DNA from 2 places in the Adhaeribacter sp. genome. Region 1 is predicted to be linked to the other one. Evidence: riboswitches for the same ligand, from Rfam matches in the RefSeq annotation. Region 1 holds a riboswitch; the other holds the start of a gene.
The links. Region 1 has a riboswitch for S-adenosylmethionine ahead of ACO1R6_RS04425 (O-acetylhomoserine aminocarboxypropyltransferase/cysteine synthase family protein). Riboswitches for the same ligand answer to the same signal wherever they lie in the genome.
Positions count from the first base shown of each region.

Region 2: linked by a shared signal. The riboswitch ahead of ACO1R6_RS06370 (O-succinylhomoserine sulfhydrylase) and the one ahead of ACO1R6_RS04425 (O-acetylhomoserine aminocarboxypropyltransferase/cysteine synthase family protein) in region 1 are both predicted to bind S-adenosylmethionine.

Region 1 is NZ_JBMQUD010000025.1:71,686-82,222, reverse strand. It holds gene ACO1R6_RS04455 (Lrp/AsnC ligand binding domain-containing protein) at 532-996, shown strand; gene aspS (aspartate--tRNA ligase) at 1,072-2,823, opposite strand; gene ACO1R6_RS04445 (hypothetical protein) at 3,734-4,288, shown strand; gene ACO1R6_RS04440 (nucleoside deaminase) at 4,362-4,808, shown strand; gene ACO1R6_RS04435 (superoxide dismutase) at 4,863-5,471, shown strand; gene ACO1R6_RS04430 (NupC/NupG family nucleoside CNT transporter) at 5,558-6,856, opposite strand; SAM riboswitch class I at 7,152-7,253, shown strand; gene ACO1R6_RS04425 (O-acetylhomoserine aminocarboxypropyltransferase/cysteine synthase family protein) at 7,490-8,836, shown strand; gene metX (homoserine O-acetyltransferase MetX) at 9,016-10,044, shown strand; gene ACO1R6_RS04415 (homoserine dehydrogenase) at 10,048-10,537, shown strand, end outside.
Region 2 is NZ_JBMQUD010000038.1:26,330-36,866, reverse strand. It holds gene ACO1R6_RS06375 (TSUP family transporter) at 11-1,561, shown strand; SAM riboswitch class I at 1,841-1,943, shown strand; gene ACO1R6_RS06370 (O-succinylhomoserine sulfhydrylase) at 1,955-3,121, shown strand; gene ACO1R6_RS06365 (PhzF family phenazine biosynthesis protein) at 3,549-4,451, shown strand; gene ACO1R6_RS06360 (sensor histidine kinase) at 4,631-5,782, shown strand; gene ACO1R6_RS06355 (LytR/AlgR family response regulator transcription factor) at 5,956-6,663, shown strand; gene ACO1R6_RS06350 (hypothetical protein) at 7,128-7,745, shown strand; gene ACO1R6_RS06345 (SusC/RagA family TonB-linked outer membrane protein) at 8,126-10,537, shown strand, end outside.

The DNA of each region.
Region 1 (10,537 bases):
ACAGTATTTATAAAATGCTACCCAGCGAGATTGCGGGTAATATTTAAGGTAAACTAATAGAATATTAGGTTTATATAATATTTTTCAATAATTGGGCTTTTGTTGCATAATTTTAAATATTTCTACTTACGCACATTTAATGCTGATTGAGTACCCCTGCCAGGTAGTGGCCGGAATGCGTGATGTAATTACTTCTTAATGCCTGATAAACCAACAGCCAAAAACAGGAAAATTTAAGCAGGACTAAAATAAAAAAGGCCTCTCCTGCTCAGGAAAGGCCTTTTTGCTGTAGGGGAAGGAGTCGAACCTTCACGGAGTAGTTAGACAATTGCTTGTTTTATTCTAGAGTTCTCCACCCCCGAGAGAGGAGGGCTTGTCTGCCAGTTTCAACACCCTACAATGTTTTTTTCTTTTTCAAAGATATACCAATTACGCAGGTTTTCAAAATTTATTAAATATTTTCTGATAAATTTATGCTATTTTAAATTTTATGTTACTTTTGTTAAATCAAATCAAAAAGGCGTTAAAAATATGCTCAAAAATTTAGAAATTGATAATACAGATCTGCGGATTCTATCGTTATTGATGGATGACGCCAAAATGGCCTACGCGGATGTAGGAAAAGAAGTATTCGTTTCGGGTGGTACTGTACACGTCCGGATGAAGAAAATGGAGCAAATGGGTATTGTAACCGGCACCCAGTTAAAGCTCAACTACTCCAACCTGGGCTATGATATCAGCGCCTTTTTAGGTATTTATTTAAAGAAAAGCTCGATGTACCCCGAGGTGCTGGAGCAATTGAAAAAAATACCCGAAGTGGTTAGCGTAAATTATACTACTGGCGAGTGGAGTATGTTTGCCAAACTTATCTGCAAAGATACAGCCCATTTAAAAAACGTACTTACCGATAAAATTCAGAAAGTACCGGGTATTCAACGTACCGAAACTTTAATTTCTTTAGAAGAAAGTCTGAACCGTCCGGTTCAATTGCTGTAAAAACAAAAGAGTAACCTGCTGGCTAATTCTTCTGATTAGCGCAACAGGTTACTCTTTAAATTTATAGTTAATATTTTACTTGGTTTTTACCTGAATCTGCAATTCATTTAATTGTTCCGATGAAATAGGTGAAGGCGAATCGATCATCATATCGCGGCCGGAATTATTTTTAGGGAAAGCAATAAAATCCCGGATAGAATCGGCACCACCAAATAAAGAACAAAGCCGGTCGAAACCAAAAGCAATACCCCCGTGCGGCGGCGCGCCGTATTCAAAAGCATTAAGTAAAAAGCCAAATTGTGCCTGGGCTTCTTCGTCGGTAAAGCCCAAAAGTTTAAACATACGCTCTTGCAAAGGCCGGTCGTAAATCCGGATAGATCCACCGCCTACTTCTACCCCGTTTATAACCATGTCGTAGGCATTGGCCCGTACGGCACCGGCATTGCTATCCAGCAATGCAATGTCTTCGGGTTTAGGAGAGGTAAACGGATGGTGCATCGCAAAATAACGTTGGGCTTCGTCGTTCCACTCTAGCAACGGAAAATCTACTACCCACAACGGCGAAAATTTATTTTTATCGCGCAGCCCCAGGCGTTCGCCCATTTCTAACCGAAGCTCCGATAACGCTTTGCGGGTTTTATCGGTATTACCGGCTACAATCAAAAACAAATCGCCGGGTTCAGCCGCAAAAGCTTGTGCCCAGGCCTGTAAAGCCTCTTGGTTAAAAAATTTATCTACCGATGACTTAACCGTACCGTCGGCTTCTACGCGGGCGTAAATTAACCCAGTTGCGCCTAATTGCGGTTTCTTTACAAATTCGGTTAGTTCGTCGAGTTGCTTGCGGGTATAGCTTGCGCTATTTTTAGCGTTAATGCCAATTACCAATTCAGCTTCGTCAAAAACTTTAAACCCTTGCCCTTTTACCCTTTCGGTTAAGTCCACAAACTTCATTTCAAAACGCGTATCCGGCTTATCGTTACCGTAATATTGCATGGCATCGGCGTAGGTCATGCGGGGCAGCGTATCAATCTCTAAGCCTTTTACTTGGGCAAACAAGTGTTTTACTAAACCTTCAAATGTATTCAGAATATCTTCCTGGGTAACAAACGAGAGCTCGCAGTCAATCTGGGTAAACTCGGGCTGCCGGTCGGCGCGTAAATCTTCGTCGCGGAAGCATTTTACAATCTGAAAATATTTATCGAAACCCGAAACCATTAACAACTGCTTAAAGGTTTGCGGCGATTGCGGCAAAGCATAAAACTCGCCGGGGTTCATGCGCGAGGGTACCACAAAATCGCGGGCGCCTTCGGGCGTAGATTTAATTAATACCGGAGTTTCTACTTCAATAAACTGACGCGCATCTAAATAAGCGCGGGTTTGTTGCATCATTTGGTGGCGCAGTTCCAGGTTTTTACGCACGGCATTGCGGCGTAAATCTAAATAGCGGTATTTCATGCGCAAATCGTCGCCGCCATCGGTTTCGTCTTCGATCAGGAAAGGCGGCAGTTTGGCCGGATTGAGTACCGCCAGCTCTTTCACCTGAATTTCTATATCACCGGTTGCCAGTTTATCGTTTTTAGAAATGCGCTCAATAACACTGCCGGTGGCTTTTATAACGTATTCCCGCCCTAGTTCGCGGGCAGCTACCAATATTTCCGGGGCAGTTACGCCTTCTTCGAGCTTTAATTGCGTTAAGCCATACCGGTCCCGAATATCAATCCACATCATACCGCCTTTATCGCGGGTTTTGTGCACCCAACCCGTTAAGGTAACTTCAGTGCCGACATGAGAAATATTTAGTTCGCCGCAAGTATGTGTTCGTAGCATAATAAACGTAAATAGGCAAATATTTTAAGTTAGATATATTTTATTTGAATAAGCCCGAAGCAAGTTCCCGGCTTTTCTGATAACAGGTCAAACTTAAAGAAAATAAATTTAACTGCCATAGCCTACTATTTAAATAGCGGCAATAAAAGCTTATAGCGGAATTAATTCGCGCTATATTTATGGGGAAATTAAAGAATTGAATAGGGTAAGTACCTCTTAACTGCAGAAAAAACTGATTAAACTTAATAAGGAGGTAGTAAAAAGTAAGAGAAAATTGCCGGGCAAAAATTAATTTCAGGGATAGGTGCTGGCAAAAAAGCTAACCAGCCTGGCTGTAGATTCTTTGGAGGGATTAACTTTCTTGTTTTGAGCGGTTTTGTTATCATCAGCATCGGAGCCCAAAGAAATTAACAAAACAATAAATACTGCTAAGTGAAAAACCAAGGAAGTTAAACTGTATAACTCCCGCTTCTTTTTTGTACTAATACGCCGCATATTCACCAAAATTTTAGCCATCTACAAAATTAAAAAAGCCCGAAGTTGCACTTTCACTTGCTCAATAACTTTTAAAACCGGAACAAAGTTATTATTCCGGCTAAAAAGCTGCAAGCTAAATCTAATTATTTTTTCAACACCATATTAATTTAACTATATATAACCTTGATCAACAAGCAACTATAATGTATTTTTTACAATTAGTGCACAACAAGAATAACGGCAGCAATCAATTGTTTATTTTATTTAATTTATGATTTTTTTTATAAACCTTCATTAAAGCACTTTCTATTGTTAAAAGTTACAACCCTTAAATATAAGTCTCTAAATTTGTAAGTGAATACACTTAGTGGCAATATAATTGCTAATTAGTCTACGTTTATAAAAAATAATTAAAAGAATAACCCCTTTACCCATGAAATATTATTTAGCTGGCCTTAGCCTTTTTATTATTTTGGTTGGTTTTGCAGCCCCTAAATTAAAAACAGTAAATATCTCTAAAGATATCTCCATTGCTTTGCCACAAGATTTTGTGGTTATGCCGGATGATGCCATTGCTTCTAAATATCCGTCGCCGCGAAAGCCTTTGGCCGCCTATAGCAGCAACAATGGCCAGATTGATTTTATTCTTACCGAAAGGCCCAGCATGTTTCATCAGAATGATTTAAAAATGGTGCAGGATTTTTACAAAGCCAGCATCAATAACAAATATTCTGAAGTTAAATTTATCCGCAACGAAATAAAAAAAGTTAAGAACCAGGAATTTGTGGTTTTTGAGTTTACTTCTGTAATGCGCGACGAAGAAGCCCGTAGTAAAAAATTTGCTCCTATCCGGCGCTATACCATTGTGCAGTACACCATTGCCAAAGAAAAACTTTTAATATTTACCTTTAACGTACCCATAGATTTAAAAGAAGCCTGGCAGGAAACTGCCCACAAAATTATGCAGTCAATTAAAGTTAGTGCATAACCCTACAAGGGCTAAGGCACGTACTATAATTGTTTATCAGTCTTATTTTTCCATATAAACCCTTTTTTGCTTAGTGCTTACTATTTTTAGCGACGAATATTTTATGCGGGAGGCTTACAAACAAGCTTTATACGCCAAAGAAGAAGGGGAAATTCCGATTGGGGCTGTGGTGGTTTGCGGTAACAAAATTATTGCCAAGGCTTATAACCAAACCGAAAAACTAAACGATGTAACGGCCCACGCCGAAATTTTGGCTATTACCGCCGCCTCTAATAATATTGGTAACAAATACCTGAAAGATTGTACGTTGTATGTTACCGTAGAGCCCTGTGTAATGTGTGCCGGAGCCAGTTACTGGGCGCAACTTAAACGGGTAGTATTTGCCACCCCCGATGTTAAAAGAGGCTTCCGGCGCTTCGGCGGCCAATTATTACACCCTAAAACCGAACTGGAAACAGGCATTCTGGCGCACGAATGCGCTAATCTAATGTCAGAATTCTTTTTGAATAAACGGATATAGCCTCTATATTTGACCTGCAAGCAAAATATATTCTAACCTTTAAAAGATAAAACTATGGCTTTTGAATTACCTCAGCTACCCTATGCTTACGATGCACTGGAGCCCCACATTGATAGCCAAACGATGGAAATTCATCATACAAAACACCATCAGGCTTATACCACTAATTTAAATAACGCTATCCAGGGTACCGACCTGGAAGGTAAATCGATAGAAGAAATTTTACAGCAGATTAGCCAGGCGCCGGCGGCCGTGCGCAACAATGGTGGTGGTTATTATAACCATAATTTGTTCTGGAAAATACTTTCACCGAACGGTGGCGGCGAGCCAACCGGCCCGGTTGCCGAAGCTATTAAAAATTCTTTTGGCTCATATGAGAAATTTAAAGAAGAATTTACCAAAGCCGCTACTACCCGTTTTGGTTCTGGCTGGGCCTGGCTTTGCAAAATGGAGGGCAATTCTCTGCAAATTTGTTCCAGCGCCAACCAAGACAACCCGCTTATGGATGTAGATAGCTGTAACGGTTTCCCGATACTGGGCTTAGATGTTTGGGAACATGCTTATTACTTAAAATACCAGAATCGTCGGCCAGATTATATTAACGCCTTTTTTAACGTAATTAACTGGGACGAAGTAAACCGCCGGTTTACCGAAGGCAATTAAGTATAGCTCCCTTCAGGCATAATAAGAAAGCCCATCTGGTTAGATGGGCTTTCTTATTATGCTATAACAGTGGGTATAAAAGCCAGTTAAATGGAATATAATATTCCGGCTACGGTAGCCGTCATTAAACACGCAATAGAAGCCCCTAACAGAGCATACAATCCTAAACGCGATAAATTACCTTGCTGGTTGGGAGCCATGCTGCCAATACCACCTATTTGGATGGCAATAGAGCTAAAGTTAGAAAAGCCACATAACGCGTACGTAGCCATTACCACCGATTTAGGGCTAAGGGTGCCTGCCGCCTTCATTTTAGATAAATCTAAATAAGCCACAAATTCATTAATAGCAGTTTTCTGCCCCAGTAAACTCCCTACTTGCAGGGTATCTACCCACGGAATGCCAATTAAAAAAGCAAATACCCGGAATATTTGGCCCAACAGGTATTGAAAAGAAAGTCCGCTAAACTGACCGCTCGTGCTGTTTACAATTACGTCGTTTAACCCCGATACGCTACCTACTTTTAATAAGATATAATTAAGCAAAGCAATTATGGCAATAAAAGCCAGCAGCATGCCGCCCACGTTAGCCGCCAGCCGCAAACCATCGGCGGCTCCAATAGACATAGCATCGATAATATTTACCCCCAATGCTTCTTTGTTAACCTCTAATTGGGTATTAATTTTTTCTTCTTCTGTTTCGGGCACCAGCATTTTAGCCAATACAATTCCGGCCGGGGCATTCATAACCGAAGCCGTTAGCAAATGCGCCGCAAAAACAGTTTGCTGAACCGGATCGCTGCCGCCTAAGAAAGAAACATAAGCAGCCAGTACTCCACCCGCCAGCGTGGCCATGCCACCCGTCATGAGGCACATTAACTCCGATTTAGTCATGCTGGCAATAAATGGCCGTACCAGGAGCGGTGCTTCGGTTTGGCCCAGAAAAATATTGCCGGCGGCCGATAAACTCTCGGCTCCCGACAACCTCATGCCTTTAGACATAATCCAGGCAATACCGTAAACTATCTTTTGCAAAACGCCCAGATAGTATAAACCCGCCGATACGGTTGAAAAGAAAATGATAGTAGGTAATACGTTAAAAGCAAAAATATACCCCAGGCCACCATTTTGGGCGGGGTCGGCGAGGCTACCAAATAAAAATTGGGCACCCGCACTGGAAAAGCTCAGAAGTTTTACAAAAACACGGCTTAAAAATTCAAAAATACCGGATATAAAAGCCACTTTGGTTACCAAGGCACCAAATAAAATTTGTAAAAACACCCCCACGCCTACTAGTCGCCAGTTTATTCTTTTTCTATTTGTTGAAAAAATATAGCCAATACCTAGTAAAACGAGTAAGCCCAGGAGGCCTCTTACTATTTCCATAAATTGCAGGTCCAATAAAAGGACAAAAGTACTTTATATCGCGGTTAAAACAAATATCATTAAAAGCGCTGCAGGCAAAAAAAGTATAATTCTGGCACTAAACTTTTATACTTAATACACAGCTAATTTGTAGTAAATTAATCCTAATTATTTATTTAACTTATCTGGCTAAAGACATATTTTCTTAGTTACACCAGCAAGCGCCTTTATTAAATTTTTAGCAAAAAATTAGAAAGCTCCATAGAAATTTATTTTATTTGCAACAGTATTACCCTTTCCTGATTTATTAAGGATTGATTTATAAAGAAGAGGCGAGAGAATAGGCTCCGGGACCCTCTGGCAACCTCACCCGACTGAAAGGTGCCAAATCCTATCCCAGCAATGGGAAATATAAATTAAGAACAACATGAAAAAACTTTCTTTCTTAGCCAGTGCGCCCGATGCCGTTTACCTGGCACCCAATGACCTTATGGTATCTGTTTACCTACCTGTAACAAGTTGTTGTTGCTGTTGTAGCCCCCAGCAACCTTAAGGTTTATACCTTTTCTGTGCGTATTATGCATTTTACCGTTATAAACAAAAACGGCCTTTTTATTAGAATCAAAAAATAACCTGATCCCCAAAAGAAAATATATGTCAAACCAAAGCCTTAATTTCGAAACGCTGCAATTACACGCCGGCCAGGAAGTAGATCCCACCACTGGTTCACGGGCCGTGCCTATTTACCAAACCTCTTCTTATGTTTTTAAAAATGCCGAGCATGGCGCCAATCTATTTGCCTTAAAAGAGTTTGGCAATATTTATACCCGGATTATGAACCCCACTACCGATGTGTTTGAAAAACGGGTAGCGGCTTTAGAAGGAGGTGTAGCCGGTTTAGCTGTGGCTTCGGGCCAGGCCGCCCAATTTATTGCTTTAAATAATATTTTAGAGCCCGGCGATAATTTTGTGAGTACTTCGTTTTTATACGGTGGTACCTACAACCAATTTAAAGTAGCTTTTAAGCGCCTGGGCATTGAGGTACGTTTTGCTGACGGCGATAATCCGGAAAGCTTTGCCCGCTTAATCGATGATAAAACCAAGGCGCTTTACCTGGAAACCATTGGCAACCCCGGCTTTAATATTCCGGATTTTGAAGCCATTGCGGCCCTCGCTGAACAACACGATTTACCTTTAATTGTAGATAATACATTTGGTGCGGCTGGCTATTTATTCCGCCCCTTGGAGCACGGCGCACATATTGTGGTACAATCGGCTACCAAATGGATTGGCGGCCACGGTACCAGCATTGGCGGCGTTATTGTAGACGGCGGTAAATACGATTTTAATAAACCTAAATACCCGCAGTTCTCTATGCCGGCCGAAGGCTACCACGGTTTGGTATTTGGCGATGTATTCGGCCCCAATGGTCCGTTTGGCAATATTCAGTTTGCTATAAGAGCGCGGGTAGAAGGTCTGCGGGATTTTGGCCCGGCCATTAGTCCGTTTAACTCTTTCCTGCTGTTACAGGGCCTGGAAACTTTATCGTTGCGGGTACAGCGCCACGTAGAAAATGCCCTGGAGCTGGCTAACTGGCTGGAACAGCACCCCGATGTAGAAAGCGTAAATTATCCGGGTTTGGCCAGCAGCCCTTATTACCAATTAGCGAATAAATATTTAAAACGCGGGTACGGTGCTATGCTGTCGTTTAACCTTAAAGGCAGTAAAGCCAACGCTACCACATTTATTGATAGCTTAAGCCTGATAAGTCATTTAGCCAACGTAGGCGATGCCAAAACCCTGATTATTCAGCCATCGGCTACTACCCACCAGCAGTTAAACGAGCAGGAGCAGAAAAATGCCGGCGTAACTCCTACCCTGCTGCGCATTTCGGTAGGTCTGGAGCACATCGACGATATTAAAGCCGATTTAGAACAAGCTTTTCAGAAAGTACGGAGCGCTGCACAAGAAACGTTAGCAACCGCAGATTCTAAAAATTAATACCGGCAGCAAAACATCTAAATAAATTATTTATTGGTGGGCAACTTAACCTTGGTTAAACTTGCCCACCGGTAAACAAACCAAACACTTGATAAAACAAATTATTTATTCCTGCATAAATGGGTGGTGTAGCTTGCCACCGCATTTATGTTTTAATATCAGTTTCTATACCCAATAGCATGCCGCAGGAAATATTTAAGCACCCGTACCCTTTCGCGCTGGAGAGCGGGCAAATTTTACCCGAAATCCAGATTACGTACCATACTTACGGGAAATTAAATCAGAAGAAAGATAACGTTATTTGGGTGTGTCACGCCTTAACGGCTAACTCAGATGTACTGGATTGGTGGAAAGGATTATTTGGCGACGGCAATTTATTTAACCCGCAAGAACACTTTATTATTTGCGCCAATGTGCTGGGCTCCTGTTACGGCACTACCGGTCCTTTAAGCCTAAACCCCGTTACCAACCAGCCTTACTGCCAGGCTTTTCCGCAAATTACCATTCGGGATATGGCCGAGGCCCACGATTTATTACGTCGCCACCTGGAAATTGAACAGATTCATACGTTAATTGGCGGTTCTTTGGGCGGCCAGCAAGCTTTAGAATTTGCTATTCTGAAACCACAGCATATAAAAAATTTAATTGTTGTGGCCACCAATGCCTTTCATTCGCCGTGGGGTATTGGTTTTAACGAGGCCCAACGCCTGGCTATTTTCGCCGACGAAACTTACCGGCAAAATATTCCGTCCGGGGGGCGCAATGGTTTAAAAGCCGCTCGCGCTGTTGCTTTACTTAGTTACCGCAATTACGACACCTATTCTAAAACTCAGTTCGAAACCGACTTATCTAAAACCGATAATTTCCGGGCCAGCTCTTACCAGAACTATCAAGGCGATAAACTGGTAAACCGTTTTGATGCGTACGCTTATGTTTCGCTAAGCCGCTCCATGGATTCGCACAACGTAGGCCGGCACCGGGGCAGCGTAGAGGCCGCTCTGGCCGAGGTAAAAGCTAAAACCTTGGTAATTGGTATCAGTTCCGATGTTTTGTTTCCGGTATCGGAACAGAAATATATAGCGGCGCACATTGCCAACGCCGCTTACCAGGAAATAGATTCTTTTTATGGCCACGATGGTTTTTTAATTGAAACCGGCCAGCTTACCCAATTATTAGAAGCATTCTACGGGCTTTCCGTAGCCAAATAAATCATGACAACACACAAAGATTTAAACATAGGCTTATTTGGTTTTGGCGTGGTGGGCCAGGGCCTTTACGATGTTTTACGTAACAGCCGGGGCATAAAAGCCAGTATTGCCCGCATTTGCGTAAAAGACCGGACCAAAAAGCGCAAGCTACCGCTCGATTATTTTACTTTCGATAAATACGAGTTGCTGAACAACCCCGAAATTGACCTGATTGTAGAGTTGATAGACGATGCCGAAGAAGCTTTCCTGATTGTATCGGAAGCCATGAAAAAAGGCAAAAGCGTAGTTACCGCTAATAAAAAAATGGTGGCCCAGCACCTCCAAGAATTGGTACAGCTACAAGAAGAAAACGGGGTTTCTTTGTTATACGAAGCCTCGTGCTGCGGCAGTATTCCTATTATTCGTACTTTAGAAGAATATTACGACAACGAGTTGCTTTACTCAGTAAGTGGCATTTTCAATGGTTCGTCTAACTATATTTTATCTAAAATAT
Region 2 (10,537 bases), on a different contig from region 1:
ATATACTTCTGTGTTACCCGAAACTGAGCGCCAGACAACTGCTACTGAAAACCATTTATTCCCGGTTTTTCTGAAACTACACGAACTGCACACCCTGATTGTAGGTGGTGGTTTTGTGGGCGAAGAAAAAGCCACGGCCGTTTTACGCAACAGCCCCGATGCCCGCGTAACCTTGGTTGCACCCGAAATAAGACCCGAAATACAAGCTTTAACGGCGCACCACCCGCACCTGACGCTAATCTATAAGCCATTTGCCGAAAGTGATTTAGATGGTAAAGATTTGGTGATTGCCGCTACCAACGACAAGGCCGTAAACACCTACGTAAAGCAAGTGGCCAGAGCCCGCAAAATATTAGCCAACGTAGCCGATACCCCGCAGGAATGCGATTTTTACCTGAGCTCGATTGTGCAGAAAGGTAATTTAAAAATTGCCATTTCTACCAACGGCAAATCGCCCACGGTAGCCAAACGGGTTAAGGAAGTCTTAAACGAAACGTTTCCGGCCGAAATGGATAACCTGCTCCAGAATATTGAGCGCATCCGCACCACCCTAAAAGGCGATTTTGCCGAAAAAGTAAAACAACTAAATGCCGTTACGGCCTCTCTGGCACCCGATGCACCAGTCCTGCCGGCTCCTACTCCTGCCGCCACCACACCGGTAACACCCGCCAAAGTGCCATTTATTAAACACAGCTGGCGGTATCGCTTGCTGCTGGCTTTTTCGGCGGTGGGTTTTATGGTGCTGGGCCATTTGCTGTTCAGCTTTTTGCCCATGGCGGTAATTGGCGACTACGCTTTGCAAGCGGCCAACAGTATTGATTCCAGTATTTTGTATTTTATACTAGGTGGTTTTATTGCCCAAATGATTGATGGGGCTTTGGGTATGGCTTACGGCGTAAGCGCGACTACTTTTCTGCTATCGTTTGGGGTGCCGCCGGCGGCCGTTAGTGCCAGCGTACACGCCTCCGAAATATTTACCAGCGGCGTATCGGGCCTTATGCACCTGCGTTTTGGTAACGTAAACAACAAATTATTTAAAACTCTTTTGCTACCGGGCGTTTTAGGGGCTATTCTGGGGGCTTATGTTTTATCATCCGCCGAAGAATACGCTTATATTATTAAACCGGTAGTAGCTGTTTATACCTTGTGCTTAGGTTTTATTATCATTCGGAAAGCCATCCGCAAAACCGTACAGAAGCGGCGCATCCGCAAAATGGGTTTATTAGCGGTTACCGGTGGCTTTTTAGATTCAGTAGGCGGCGGTGGCTGGGGCCCCATTGTTTCGTCGTCGCTGATTGCCAGCGGCCGGCACCCGTTGTATACCATTGGCTCGGTAAACCTTACGGAGTTCTTTGTGTCTTTTGCCAGTTCGGTTACGTTTATTACCTTAATTGGCTTCTCGCACTGGCAAGTGGTGCTGGGCTTGGTGTTGGGTGGTATGGTAGCCGCGCCGTTTGCTGCCCTAATTGCCCGCCGCCTACCCGTAAAAACCATGATGATTGTGGTGGGTTTAGTCGTAATTATTCTGAGCCTGCGTAATATTTATACTTCGGTGTTTTAGGTTCCCTAATTACAAGATCCAGAAAAGATAAAGTTAACGCCCTAATTCTTTTTTATCACGCTGATGTTATGTGTAGAGTGCTTCGCTAACTCTACGCACAACCTAGGGCATAAAATAGGTATAACGCCAACCTGAAGCAACAGTATTAAATAAGATAGCTTTTACTCTAAACCAGTTATTTGCTGAATTAAATTACAATTAAATTCTGTTTTAATTCAAAAGTCTTGATAAAAGGTGCTTACTTTGCAGCCAAATTTCCCTTTCCTGATTTTAAGGATTGATTTATAAAGAAGAGGCGAGAGAATAGGCTCGCAGACCCTCTGGCAACCGCAACCTACATGAAAGGTGCCAATTCCTAACCCAGCTATGGGAAATATAAATTATTTAAACTACATGAATAAAGAAACACAAGTAATCCGTACCCAGGCCGAGCGTACCCAAAACCGGGAACATTCCACGCCGCTTTACTTAACCTCCAGTTTTACCTTCGAAAGCGCCGAACAAGGCCGGGCGCTGTTTGCCGACGAACAGGAAGGCAATATTTATTCCCGGTTCTCAAACCCCAATACCTCTGAATTTATCGATCGGCTTTGCGTAATGGAAGGTGCCGAAGACGGTTTTGCCTTTGCTACTGGTATGGGGGCGGTTTTTACCGGTTTTGGCGCCTTATTACAAGCCGGCGACCATATTCTGGCTTCACGATCGGTGTTTGGTTCCACGCACCAGTTGCTTACCAAGGTGTTGCCCAAGTGGGGCATTACCAGCTCTTACGCCGATGCCGCCAAACCCGAAGAATGGGAAAGCCTGATCCAGGAAAACACCAAATTAATATACATCGAAACGCCTTCTAACCCACAGTTAGAACTAATTGATATGGAGTGGCTGGGTAACCTATGCCGCAAGCACAATATTATCTTTAGCGTAGATAATTGCTTTGCCACGCCTTATCTGCAAACGCCCATAGATTATGGCGCCGATTTGGTAATTCATTCGGCTACTAAATATATTGATGGCCAAGGACGTGTTTTGGGGGGAGCCATTGTGGGCCGCAAAGATTTAATCTCCGAGATTCGCTTCTTTTCGCGCCATACCGGTCCGGCTTTGTCGCCGTTTAACGCCTGGGTGTTATCTAAGAGCCTCGAAACCTTGCCGTTGCGTATGGATCGCCATTGTGCCAATGCCTTAGCCTTAGCCCGGCACCTGGAAACCAGTCCCGAAATGGAGTTGGTGTTGTACCCGATGCTGCCTTCGCATCCGCAGCACGAACTCGCCAAAAAACAAATGAAACAAGGCGGTGGCATTGTAACTTTTGTGGTACAGGGTGGTTACGAGCGGGCCCAGAAATTTATGGATTCCCTCAAAATTGCCTCTAAAACCGCTAACCTCGGCGACAGCCGCACTACCGTTACGCACCCGGCTTCTATGACCCACTCTAAACTTACCCCCGCCGAACGGGAAGCCGTAGGTATTTACGATGGCCTTATCCGGATTTCGGTAGGTTTGGAAAACATCGACGATATTATCCAGGATATTACCCAGGCTTTAGAAGCTTCCGCTTAAAACCGCATCTTAGCTTATTTTCTGTTAGAGCTAATCTAAACAGAGCAGCTAGTTAACCTGGTTAGCAGCTACCATGCAATGGTATCCTGAAGTAGACTAAAGAGTTATAATATGTAATCTGTTTCCCCGGCCTGTCTCCTGACAGGCCGGAAGTTTATTAGCCGCTTACCACCCATCACCTACTCGTGTTATCCTGTCGGGGAATAGGCCAAGGTAGAGGAGAAGGATTTGGTAGAAGGCTTTTCAAATAATCGCAAAGTTTTCTCTTCAACGTTAATACCGTACGGTTTAGTTAAGGCTATCTTAAGTATGCCGTCAAAAATATTCCTTTGCCTAGCCATTAACTTTAATCAGTAGCTAAATTTTTCATTTACTACGCCTCCCGCTAAAGCAAGCGGCAAAGCAGTAAAACCCAACCAGTAAACTTATGAAAAAGCTGCATTACTATTTGGCCGATGTATTTACCGACCGTGTTTTTGGCGGCAACCAGTTAGCGATTTTTCCAGCAGGCCAGGAAGTACCGGAACACCTGATGCAAAAAATAGCCAAGGAACTCAATCTTTCCGAAACAACTTTTGTATTGCCACCCACTAACCCGAGCAATGATATTAAACTGCGCATTTTTACCCCTGGTGCCGAGCTGCCCATGGCGGGCCACCCCACTATAGGTACGGCGTTTGTGTTGCTGCAAAAAGAATATTTAAAACCCACCGGCAATCGCTTAATATTTGAAGAAGGTGTGGGCAATATTTGGGTTGATTTCCAAATGCATGAGAATCAGTTAGGACTGATAACCATGACCCAGCCCCTACCGCAATTTGGCACCACCGTTACCCAACCCCAAGTTCTGGCCGATTTACTGTCGCTAAATCCTACTGATATACTTCCGGGGTTTCCGGCTCAAACTATCTCGTGCGGGGTGCCTTTTTTCTACGTGCCCCTTAAATCTATTGCTGCGGTAAAAAGAGCCAAGCTGCGGCTGGATGTTCTGGAAAATCAACTTAACTACCTGGGTACGCAAAATGTATTTATATTTTCTACCGAAACCGAACAGGCTACCAGCACGGTACACGGCCGCATGTTTTCGCCGGCTCTGGGTATTCCCGAAGATCCCGCTACTGGTAGTGCCTGCGGCCCGCTGGGCTGTTACCTGGTACACTACGGCTTGGTGCCGGCCCAGCCGCAAGCGCAAATTGTTTGCGAACAAGGTTTCGAGATGGGCCGCCCCAGTTTGTTGCATATTACCATTGGGCAGGCAAATGAGCAGATTAACCTGGTAAAAGTAGGTGGTAAAAGTGCTTTGGTGGGCGAAGGCTACCTGTACTTGTAATTATTTAGCCGGCCAAAACCAGCGCAATATTTTAGGTCAGGTTGCAGGCCTTCTATTCCGGTAGATGCCTGCTCCTTTTATCCTGGTTTTTCATTATTTTGCATGTAATAATTGCCTGTTTGTAAACTGCCTTATTTTACTTTGCCAACCAGGTGTAGCTTTACCTAAACCTTAAAGTTATGAACAAATTTCCGCACCTGTCGCGCTACCTAGAATTATTGCTGCACCTGTTATTCTGGCTTTTTATCAGCGGCATAATCTGGCATACCTACCAAAACTACTGGCAAAACCAGTTTAACAGCACTTATGTAGAGATACCCGGCATAGACGGCGAAACAAAAAGTATGATGGAGGCCATGCGCCCCAACCGGAACCTAGACCTGCTGATCCGATATTTTATTTTAATATTTTTTAAGGCTGTTTTCTTTTACCTAAACGTTTTCCTGATTTTTCCGCGCTACCGGCAATCCGAGTCCAAATGGAAATTAATACTGTCGGTGGGTATCAATTTATTCTGGGCGTCTTTGGCTGAATTACTGCTGATGAAATTTTTTCAGCGGGAAGTTTTTGCCCTGCATTTTAATTACGACTGGCGCGAACGCTATGATTTTGTTGATGAAGGACTAATTCCTTTTCTGGCCGTTTTGGGGGGCAGCTATATTTATTGGGCTGCCCGGCAATGGCTTTTGGTAAAAGACGATGTGCAGAAGCTAGGCAAAACCAACGCCGAATTGGCTTTGCTCAAAAACCAGGTAAATCCGCATTTTTTGTTTAACACGCTTAATAATTTGTTCTCGATGGCCATTGAGCGCCACGCCGACGATTTAGCAGAGAGCATTTCGCAACTTACCCATTTAATGCGCTACTCTATTTACGATAGCCAGGTACAGTACATTGAGTTGCACCGCGAAGTAGAATATTTAGAGAACTATATAAAACTACAGAAACTGCGGTTTGCTTCCGAAGATGCGGTTGCCATTAGGTTTAATGTTTACGGCGATACCCAAAGCGTAAGGATAGCGCCCATGCTGCTCATTAATTTTGTAGAGAACGCTTTTAAACACGGCGTTAGCCTTAAACAACCATCGGTTATAAATATTGCCTTAACCACCACCGACGACCAGATTTCTTTTACCGTCGAGAACTCTATTTACCGGCAAAACAAAGAAAGTGCGGTGCAACACGCCGGCTTTGGCCTGGACCACACCAAAAAGCTACTGGAAATGCAGTACCCGCTCCGGCACCAACTCCAGATAACCGAAGAAAATGGTTTGTACAAAGTAGCTTTAACTTTAAAACTCCAGAAAACCAAAGTAGAAGTAATGGCGTGAGAGAGTTATGAGTGAAGAGTTAAAAGTTATGAGTTATGAGTTAAAATATTCTGATAAAAGCTAGCAGAAAACAAAACGCAAATATCTATCGCAACTCCTCACAATCTTCTCAAAATTCCGAATTAAAATTATTTAACTTTTAACTCTCAACTTTTAACTTTTCACTCTTCTACATGAAAAGCATTGCTATCGACGATGAACCCAAAGCCCTGGCGGTAATCCGGCATTATGCCGACAAAGTACCGGCGTTGGAACTGGCGCAGGAGTTCAGGAGCAGTTTAGACGCCCTTGACTACTTAACCCACACGCCCGTCGACCTGATTTTTCTGGATATTAACATGCCCGACCTGACGGGCTTGGAGTTTCTGCAGGCCCTGCCGCAGCCGCCGCTCATTATTTTTACCACCGCTTATTCTGAGTACGCCGTGCAAAGCTACGATTGGGATACCGTAGTTGGTTATTTGCTAAAGCCTATCTTGTTTCCTAAGTTTTTAAAGGCCGTTAACAAAGCAGCCAGCCAATTACACTTACTCACCCATTCGGTTAAACAGCAAGCAAATTTGGCCCGCGCGGCAGAATTTATTCTGGTAAAAAGCGGTACCCAAACGCATCAGCTTAAACTTACCGATATTCTTTACCTGGAGGCCTCGGGCAACCACGTATTTTTTGTAACCAAAGAGCGCAAAGTAATAACCCTGAATACCCTGCAGGAAGTAGCCAAATTATTGCCGCCGCATTTATTTTACCGGGTGCACAAATCTTTTATTATTGGCCGGCAACATTTAGAAATAATAGAATCGTACCAGGTAAAAATTAACGGCCACGAAATACCTTTGGGTAAAACGTTCCGGGAGGCATTTCTGGAAGAATTTAAAAAATAAGCTTTTGCAATTTTCTTAAGCTAATTTACCTCTGCTTGCCGGGCAAATATTTAACTAACCTACACGCGGGTTAGCAAAAATGTCTGCGGTGCAATATTAAAACACAACCTTTTTCCATGCCGGTGTTCCGCCGGTTATTACTTACTGCCGGCTTCTGGCCGCTAATTACAAATAATCAACTTAGAATTTCAGAAACGCACCGTTAATTTAAGGTAGCTATATACTATTATCCGGTATAAACCTTACGGCAGCCTTGTGTCTGGATAATATAGCGTGTATGCAAAAGAATAACAGCGAGCAAATAATTTGTACCCTACAAAGGCACCATAACTATTAAATAAAAAGTAATTTGCCCAATATTATAACTGCTTAAATTACAGATATGATAAAGTTTAATTTAAAACTTTTTTTTTTCGTATTTGTTCGTTAATATACCTACACATTTCCCAGAAAACTCTATTACTATGAAACGATTATTACATTTTATCCTGATTCTGGCCTTGGCGTTAGGACAGGCATGTGAGGGCCCCGAAGGGCCGCAAGGCGAACCAGGACCACAAGGAGCCCCCGGTACACCCGGCGCACCAGGGCCGGCGGGACCTGCTGGACCGGCTGGGACTTCTGTTACAGCAAAGGTTTTTGAGTTTAGAACTACTTTTAATGCTGCAAATGAGTATAGCTCAGGAGTAGGATTTAATAATAGTACTAATAATATAACAGTATCTCCCAATGATGTAGTATTAGTATATCTTTTGGCAGATGTTGCACAGGATGCTGGTGGAAATCAGATACCGTTTTGGTCTGCCCTACCTCAAACATATTATTTTAATAATAATCCTATCACTTATAATTTTGCTTATGCTTCAGTTGGGGTTTCCGTCTATATTGATGCAGCAGATAATGTTTTACCTACTCTACCTGCCGACTATACTACAGATCAATGGTTCAGAGTTGCAATAATACCAGGAGCTCGCCAAGGCGGAAGAGTAATCAAACCCAATATTGATCTTAAGAACTATAACGAAGTAGCTAAGTATTATAACATTACAGAAGCCAATGTAAAGAAAATAGAACTTCAGTAAACGCCAGAATAATTAATTTTTGGTGTTAAGCTAAAAAGAAAAGAGCTGCTATGGAGGTAGCTCTTTTCTTTTTTTACCGCTATTGTAAAATTAGCTAAACGGTTAATTAATATTTTTAAGCTATTTTACAGACCTGCTGTTCAACCTTTTTATAAATATTCGTTTAAACTGTAAAAGAATTTAATTGGTGCTATTGGGTAATTTACCTCTGTAAAATATAACCACAATACCCGTTTCAAGTGGCTTTCGGCCAATTAGTACAATAATAATCTGGGCTACCCCTAAGAATTTTATTATAGTGTTATTAAAAGAAAATATTGACTATCTTTATTCGTTTTGAGCTAGAATACGATAGAAGCACTTTCCAGGTACCATTGCTTATGAATGAAAAACTTTACCATAAATTTAAGGGTAAATGTACCCTTGCTTTATTTCTGCTTAGTATAACGCCTCCGGTAGTAGCTGCGCCGGGAGCCGTAAATAGTATTTTTCAAACGCCGGCTGCCCAGGCCAATATTGGTGTTAGTGGCACGGTTCGCATTCAGGGCACTGGTGGCAGAGCCGCCGAGCCCTCGCCCGGTATAAACGTTATTGAAAAAGGCACCCAAAACGGCACCACTACCGATGCCCAGGGCAATTTCCGGCTTACGATAAAAGATAATGCCGTCTTGGTTTTTACCATGATCGGTTACAAGCCCCAGGAAATTCCGGTAGGCAACCGCACTACCTTTAATATTACCCTTGAAGAAGAAGGACGCAGCCTCGACGAAGTGGTGGTGACGGGTTACCAAACCATCGATCGGAAAATGTTTACCGGCTCCGCGGCGCTTTTAAAAGGCGATGATGCCAAACGCGAAGGAATAACTGATGTGAGCCGGATGCTCGAAGGCCGCGTGGCTGGGGTATCGGTGCAAAACGTATCGGGTACTTTTGGGGCAGCCCCTAAAATTAGGGTGCGGGGGGCAACTTCTATTACCGGCGATAACAAACCCTTGTGGGTGGTAGATGGCGTAATTCTGGAAGATGTAATTAATATTTCGAACGAGCAATTATCTACCGGCGACCCCTCTACGCTCATTGGCTCTTCGGTGGCCGGCTTAAACCCCGACGATATTGAGAGTTTCCAGATATTAAAACACGCCTCGGCTACGGCCATGTACGGAGCCCGGGCTATGAACGGCGTGGTAGTTATTACCACTAAAAAGGGCAAAGTGGGCAAACCCATTGTATCGTACACCGGCAATTACAGCTCTTACTTAAAACCCAGCTACAGCACTTTCGATATCATGAACTCGGCCGACCAGATGTCGATGTATCTGGAATTGGAACGCAAAGGCTGGCTGAACCATTCGGATGCTTCGCGACGGCAAAATGGCGGTGTTTTTACCAAAATGTACGACCTCATTAATTCTTATAATGAAAACACCGGCACCTTTGGTTTGCAAAATACCCCCGAAGCCCGCGGCGCATTTTTAAACCGCTACGCGCAAGCCAACACCGACTGGTTTGATGTTTTGTTCCGGAACTCTTTCATGCAGGAGCATTCATTAAGTATTTCGTCGGGTACAGAAAAAACGCAGTTATATTTCTCTACGAGTTATTTACAGGACAATGGCTGGAGTGTGGCCGACCAGGTAAAACGCTTTACGGCTAATGCACGGGCCAACTTTAATATTTCTGATAAAATATCGTTGGGTTTAATTACGCAAGGTTCTATCCGGGATCAGCAAGCCCCCGGCACGGTAGGTCGCGTAAGTAACCCGGTAACTGGCCAGTACGATCGCGATTTTGATATTAACCCGTTTAGTTACGCCCTTAATAGCAGCCGCACGCTTACCGCTTACGACGAAAATGGCAACCGTGAATATTTCCGCCGCAATTTTGCTCCTTTTAATATTCTGGATGAGCTAGACAACAACACCCTGGACCTTTCATTGCTCGACCTGAAAATACAAGGCGATTTTTCTTATAAAATTAAAAAGAATTTAAAATATTCGTTCCTGGGGGCGTTGCGCTACGCCAAAAGCGGTCAGGAACACAAGGTGCGCGAAAACTCTAACATGGCTAATGCTTACCGGGCCGCCGGCGACGCTACCGTACAAAATGCAAATAAGTTTCTGTACCGCGACCCCGACAACCCCGAAGCCCAGCCAGTGGTGGTGTTGCCCTACGGCGGCTTTTACAATACCACCGACGACAATATTGTAAGTTATAACTTCCGGAATAATTTAGAATGGGATAAAACCCTGAACGATATTCATACCTTGCGCTTTTTTGCCTCGCAGGAACTGCGCTATGCCAACCGCCAGAACCGGCTATTTAATGGCTACGGCTACCAGTACGATAAAGGTGGTGTACCTTATGTAGATTACCGGCTTATTAAGAAAAACATTGAAGGTAATTTTAATTATTACAGTATGAATATGCGGTACGACCGTTTCTTGGCGTATATGGCCAATGGCGCTTACTCGTACCGGGGTAAATACAACCTAAACAGTACCGTACGCTACGATGGCTCTAACCTGTTGGGCGAGGCCCATACGGCCCGCTGGTTGCCCACCTGGAACGTGAGCGGCTCCTGGAACCTGGATACCGAACCTTTTATGGAGCAGTTTGCCAACGTTGTAAACCGCTTAACTTTACGCGCTACGTATGGGTTAACCGCCAGTATGGGCAGCGCCACTAACTCCAGTTTGGTACTGCAAAACACCAGTACCCGCCGGCCTTACTTATCAGAAGTAGAATCACAGATTTATATCCAATACCTCGAAAACTCAGAGCTTACCTGGGAA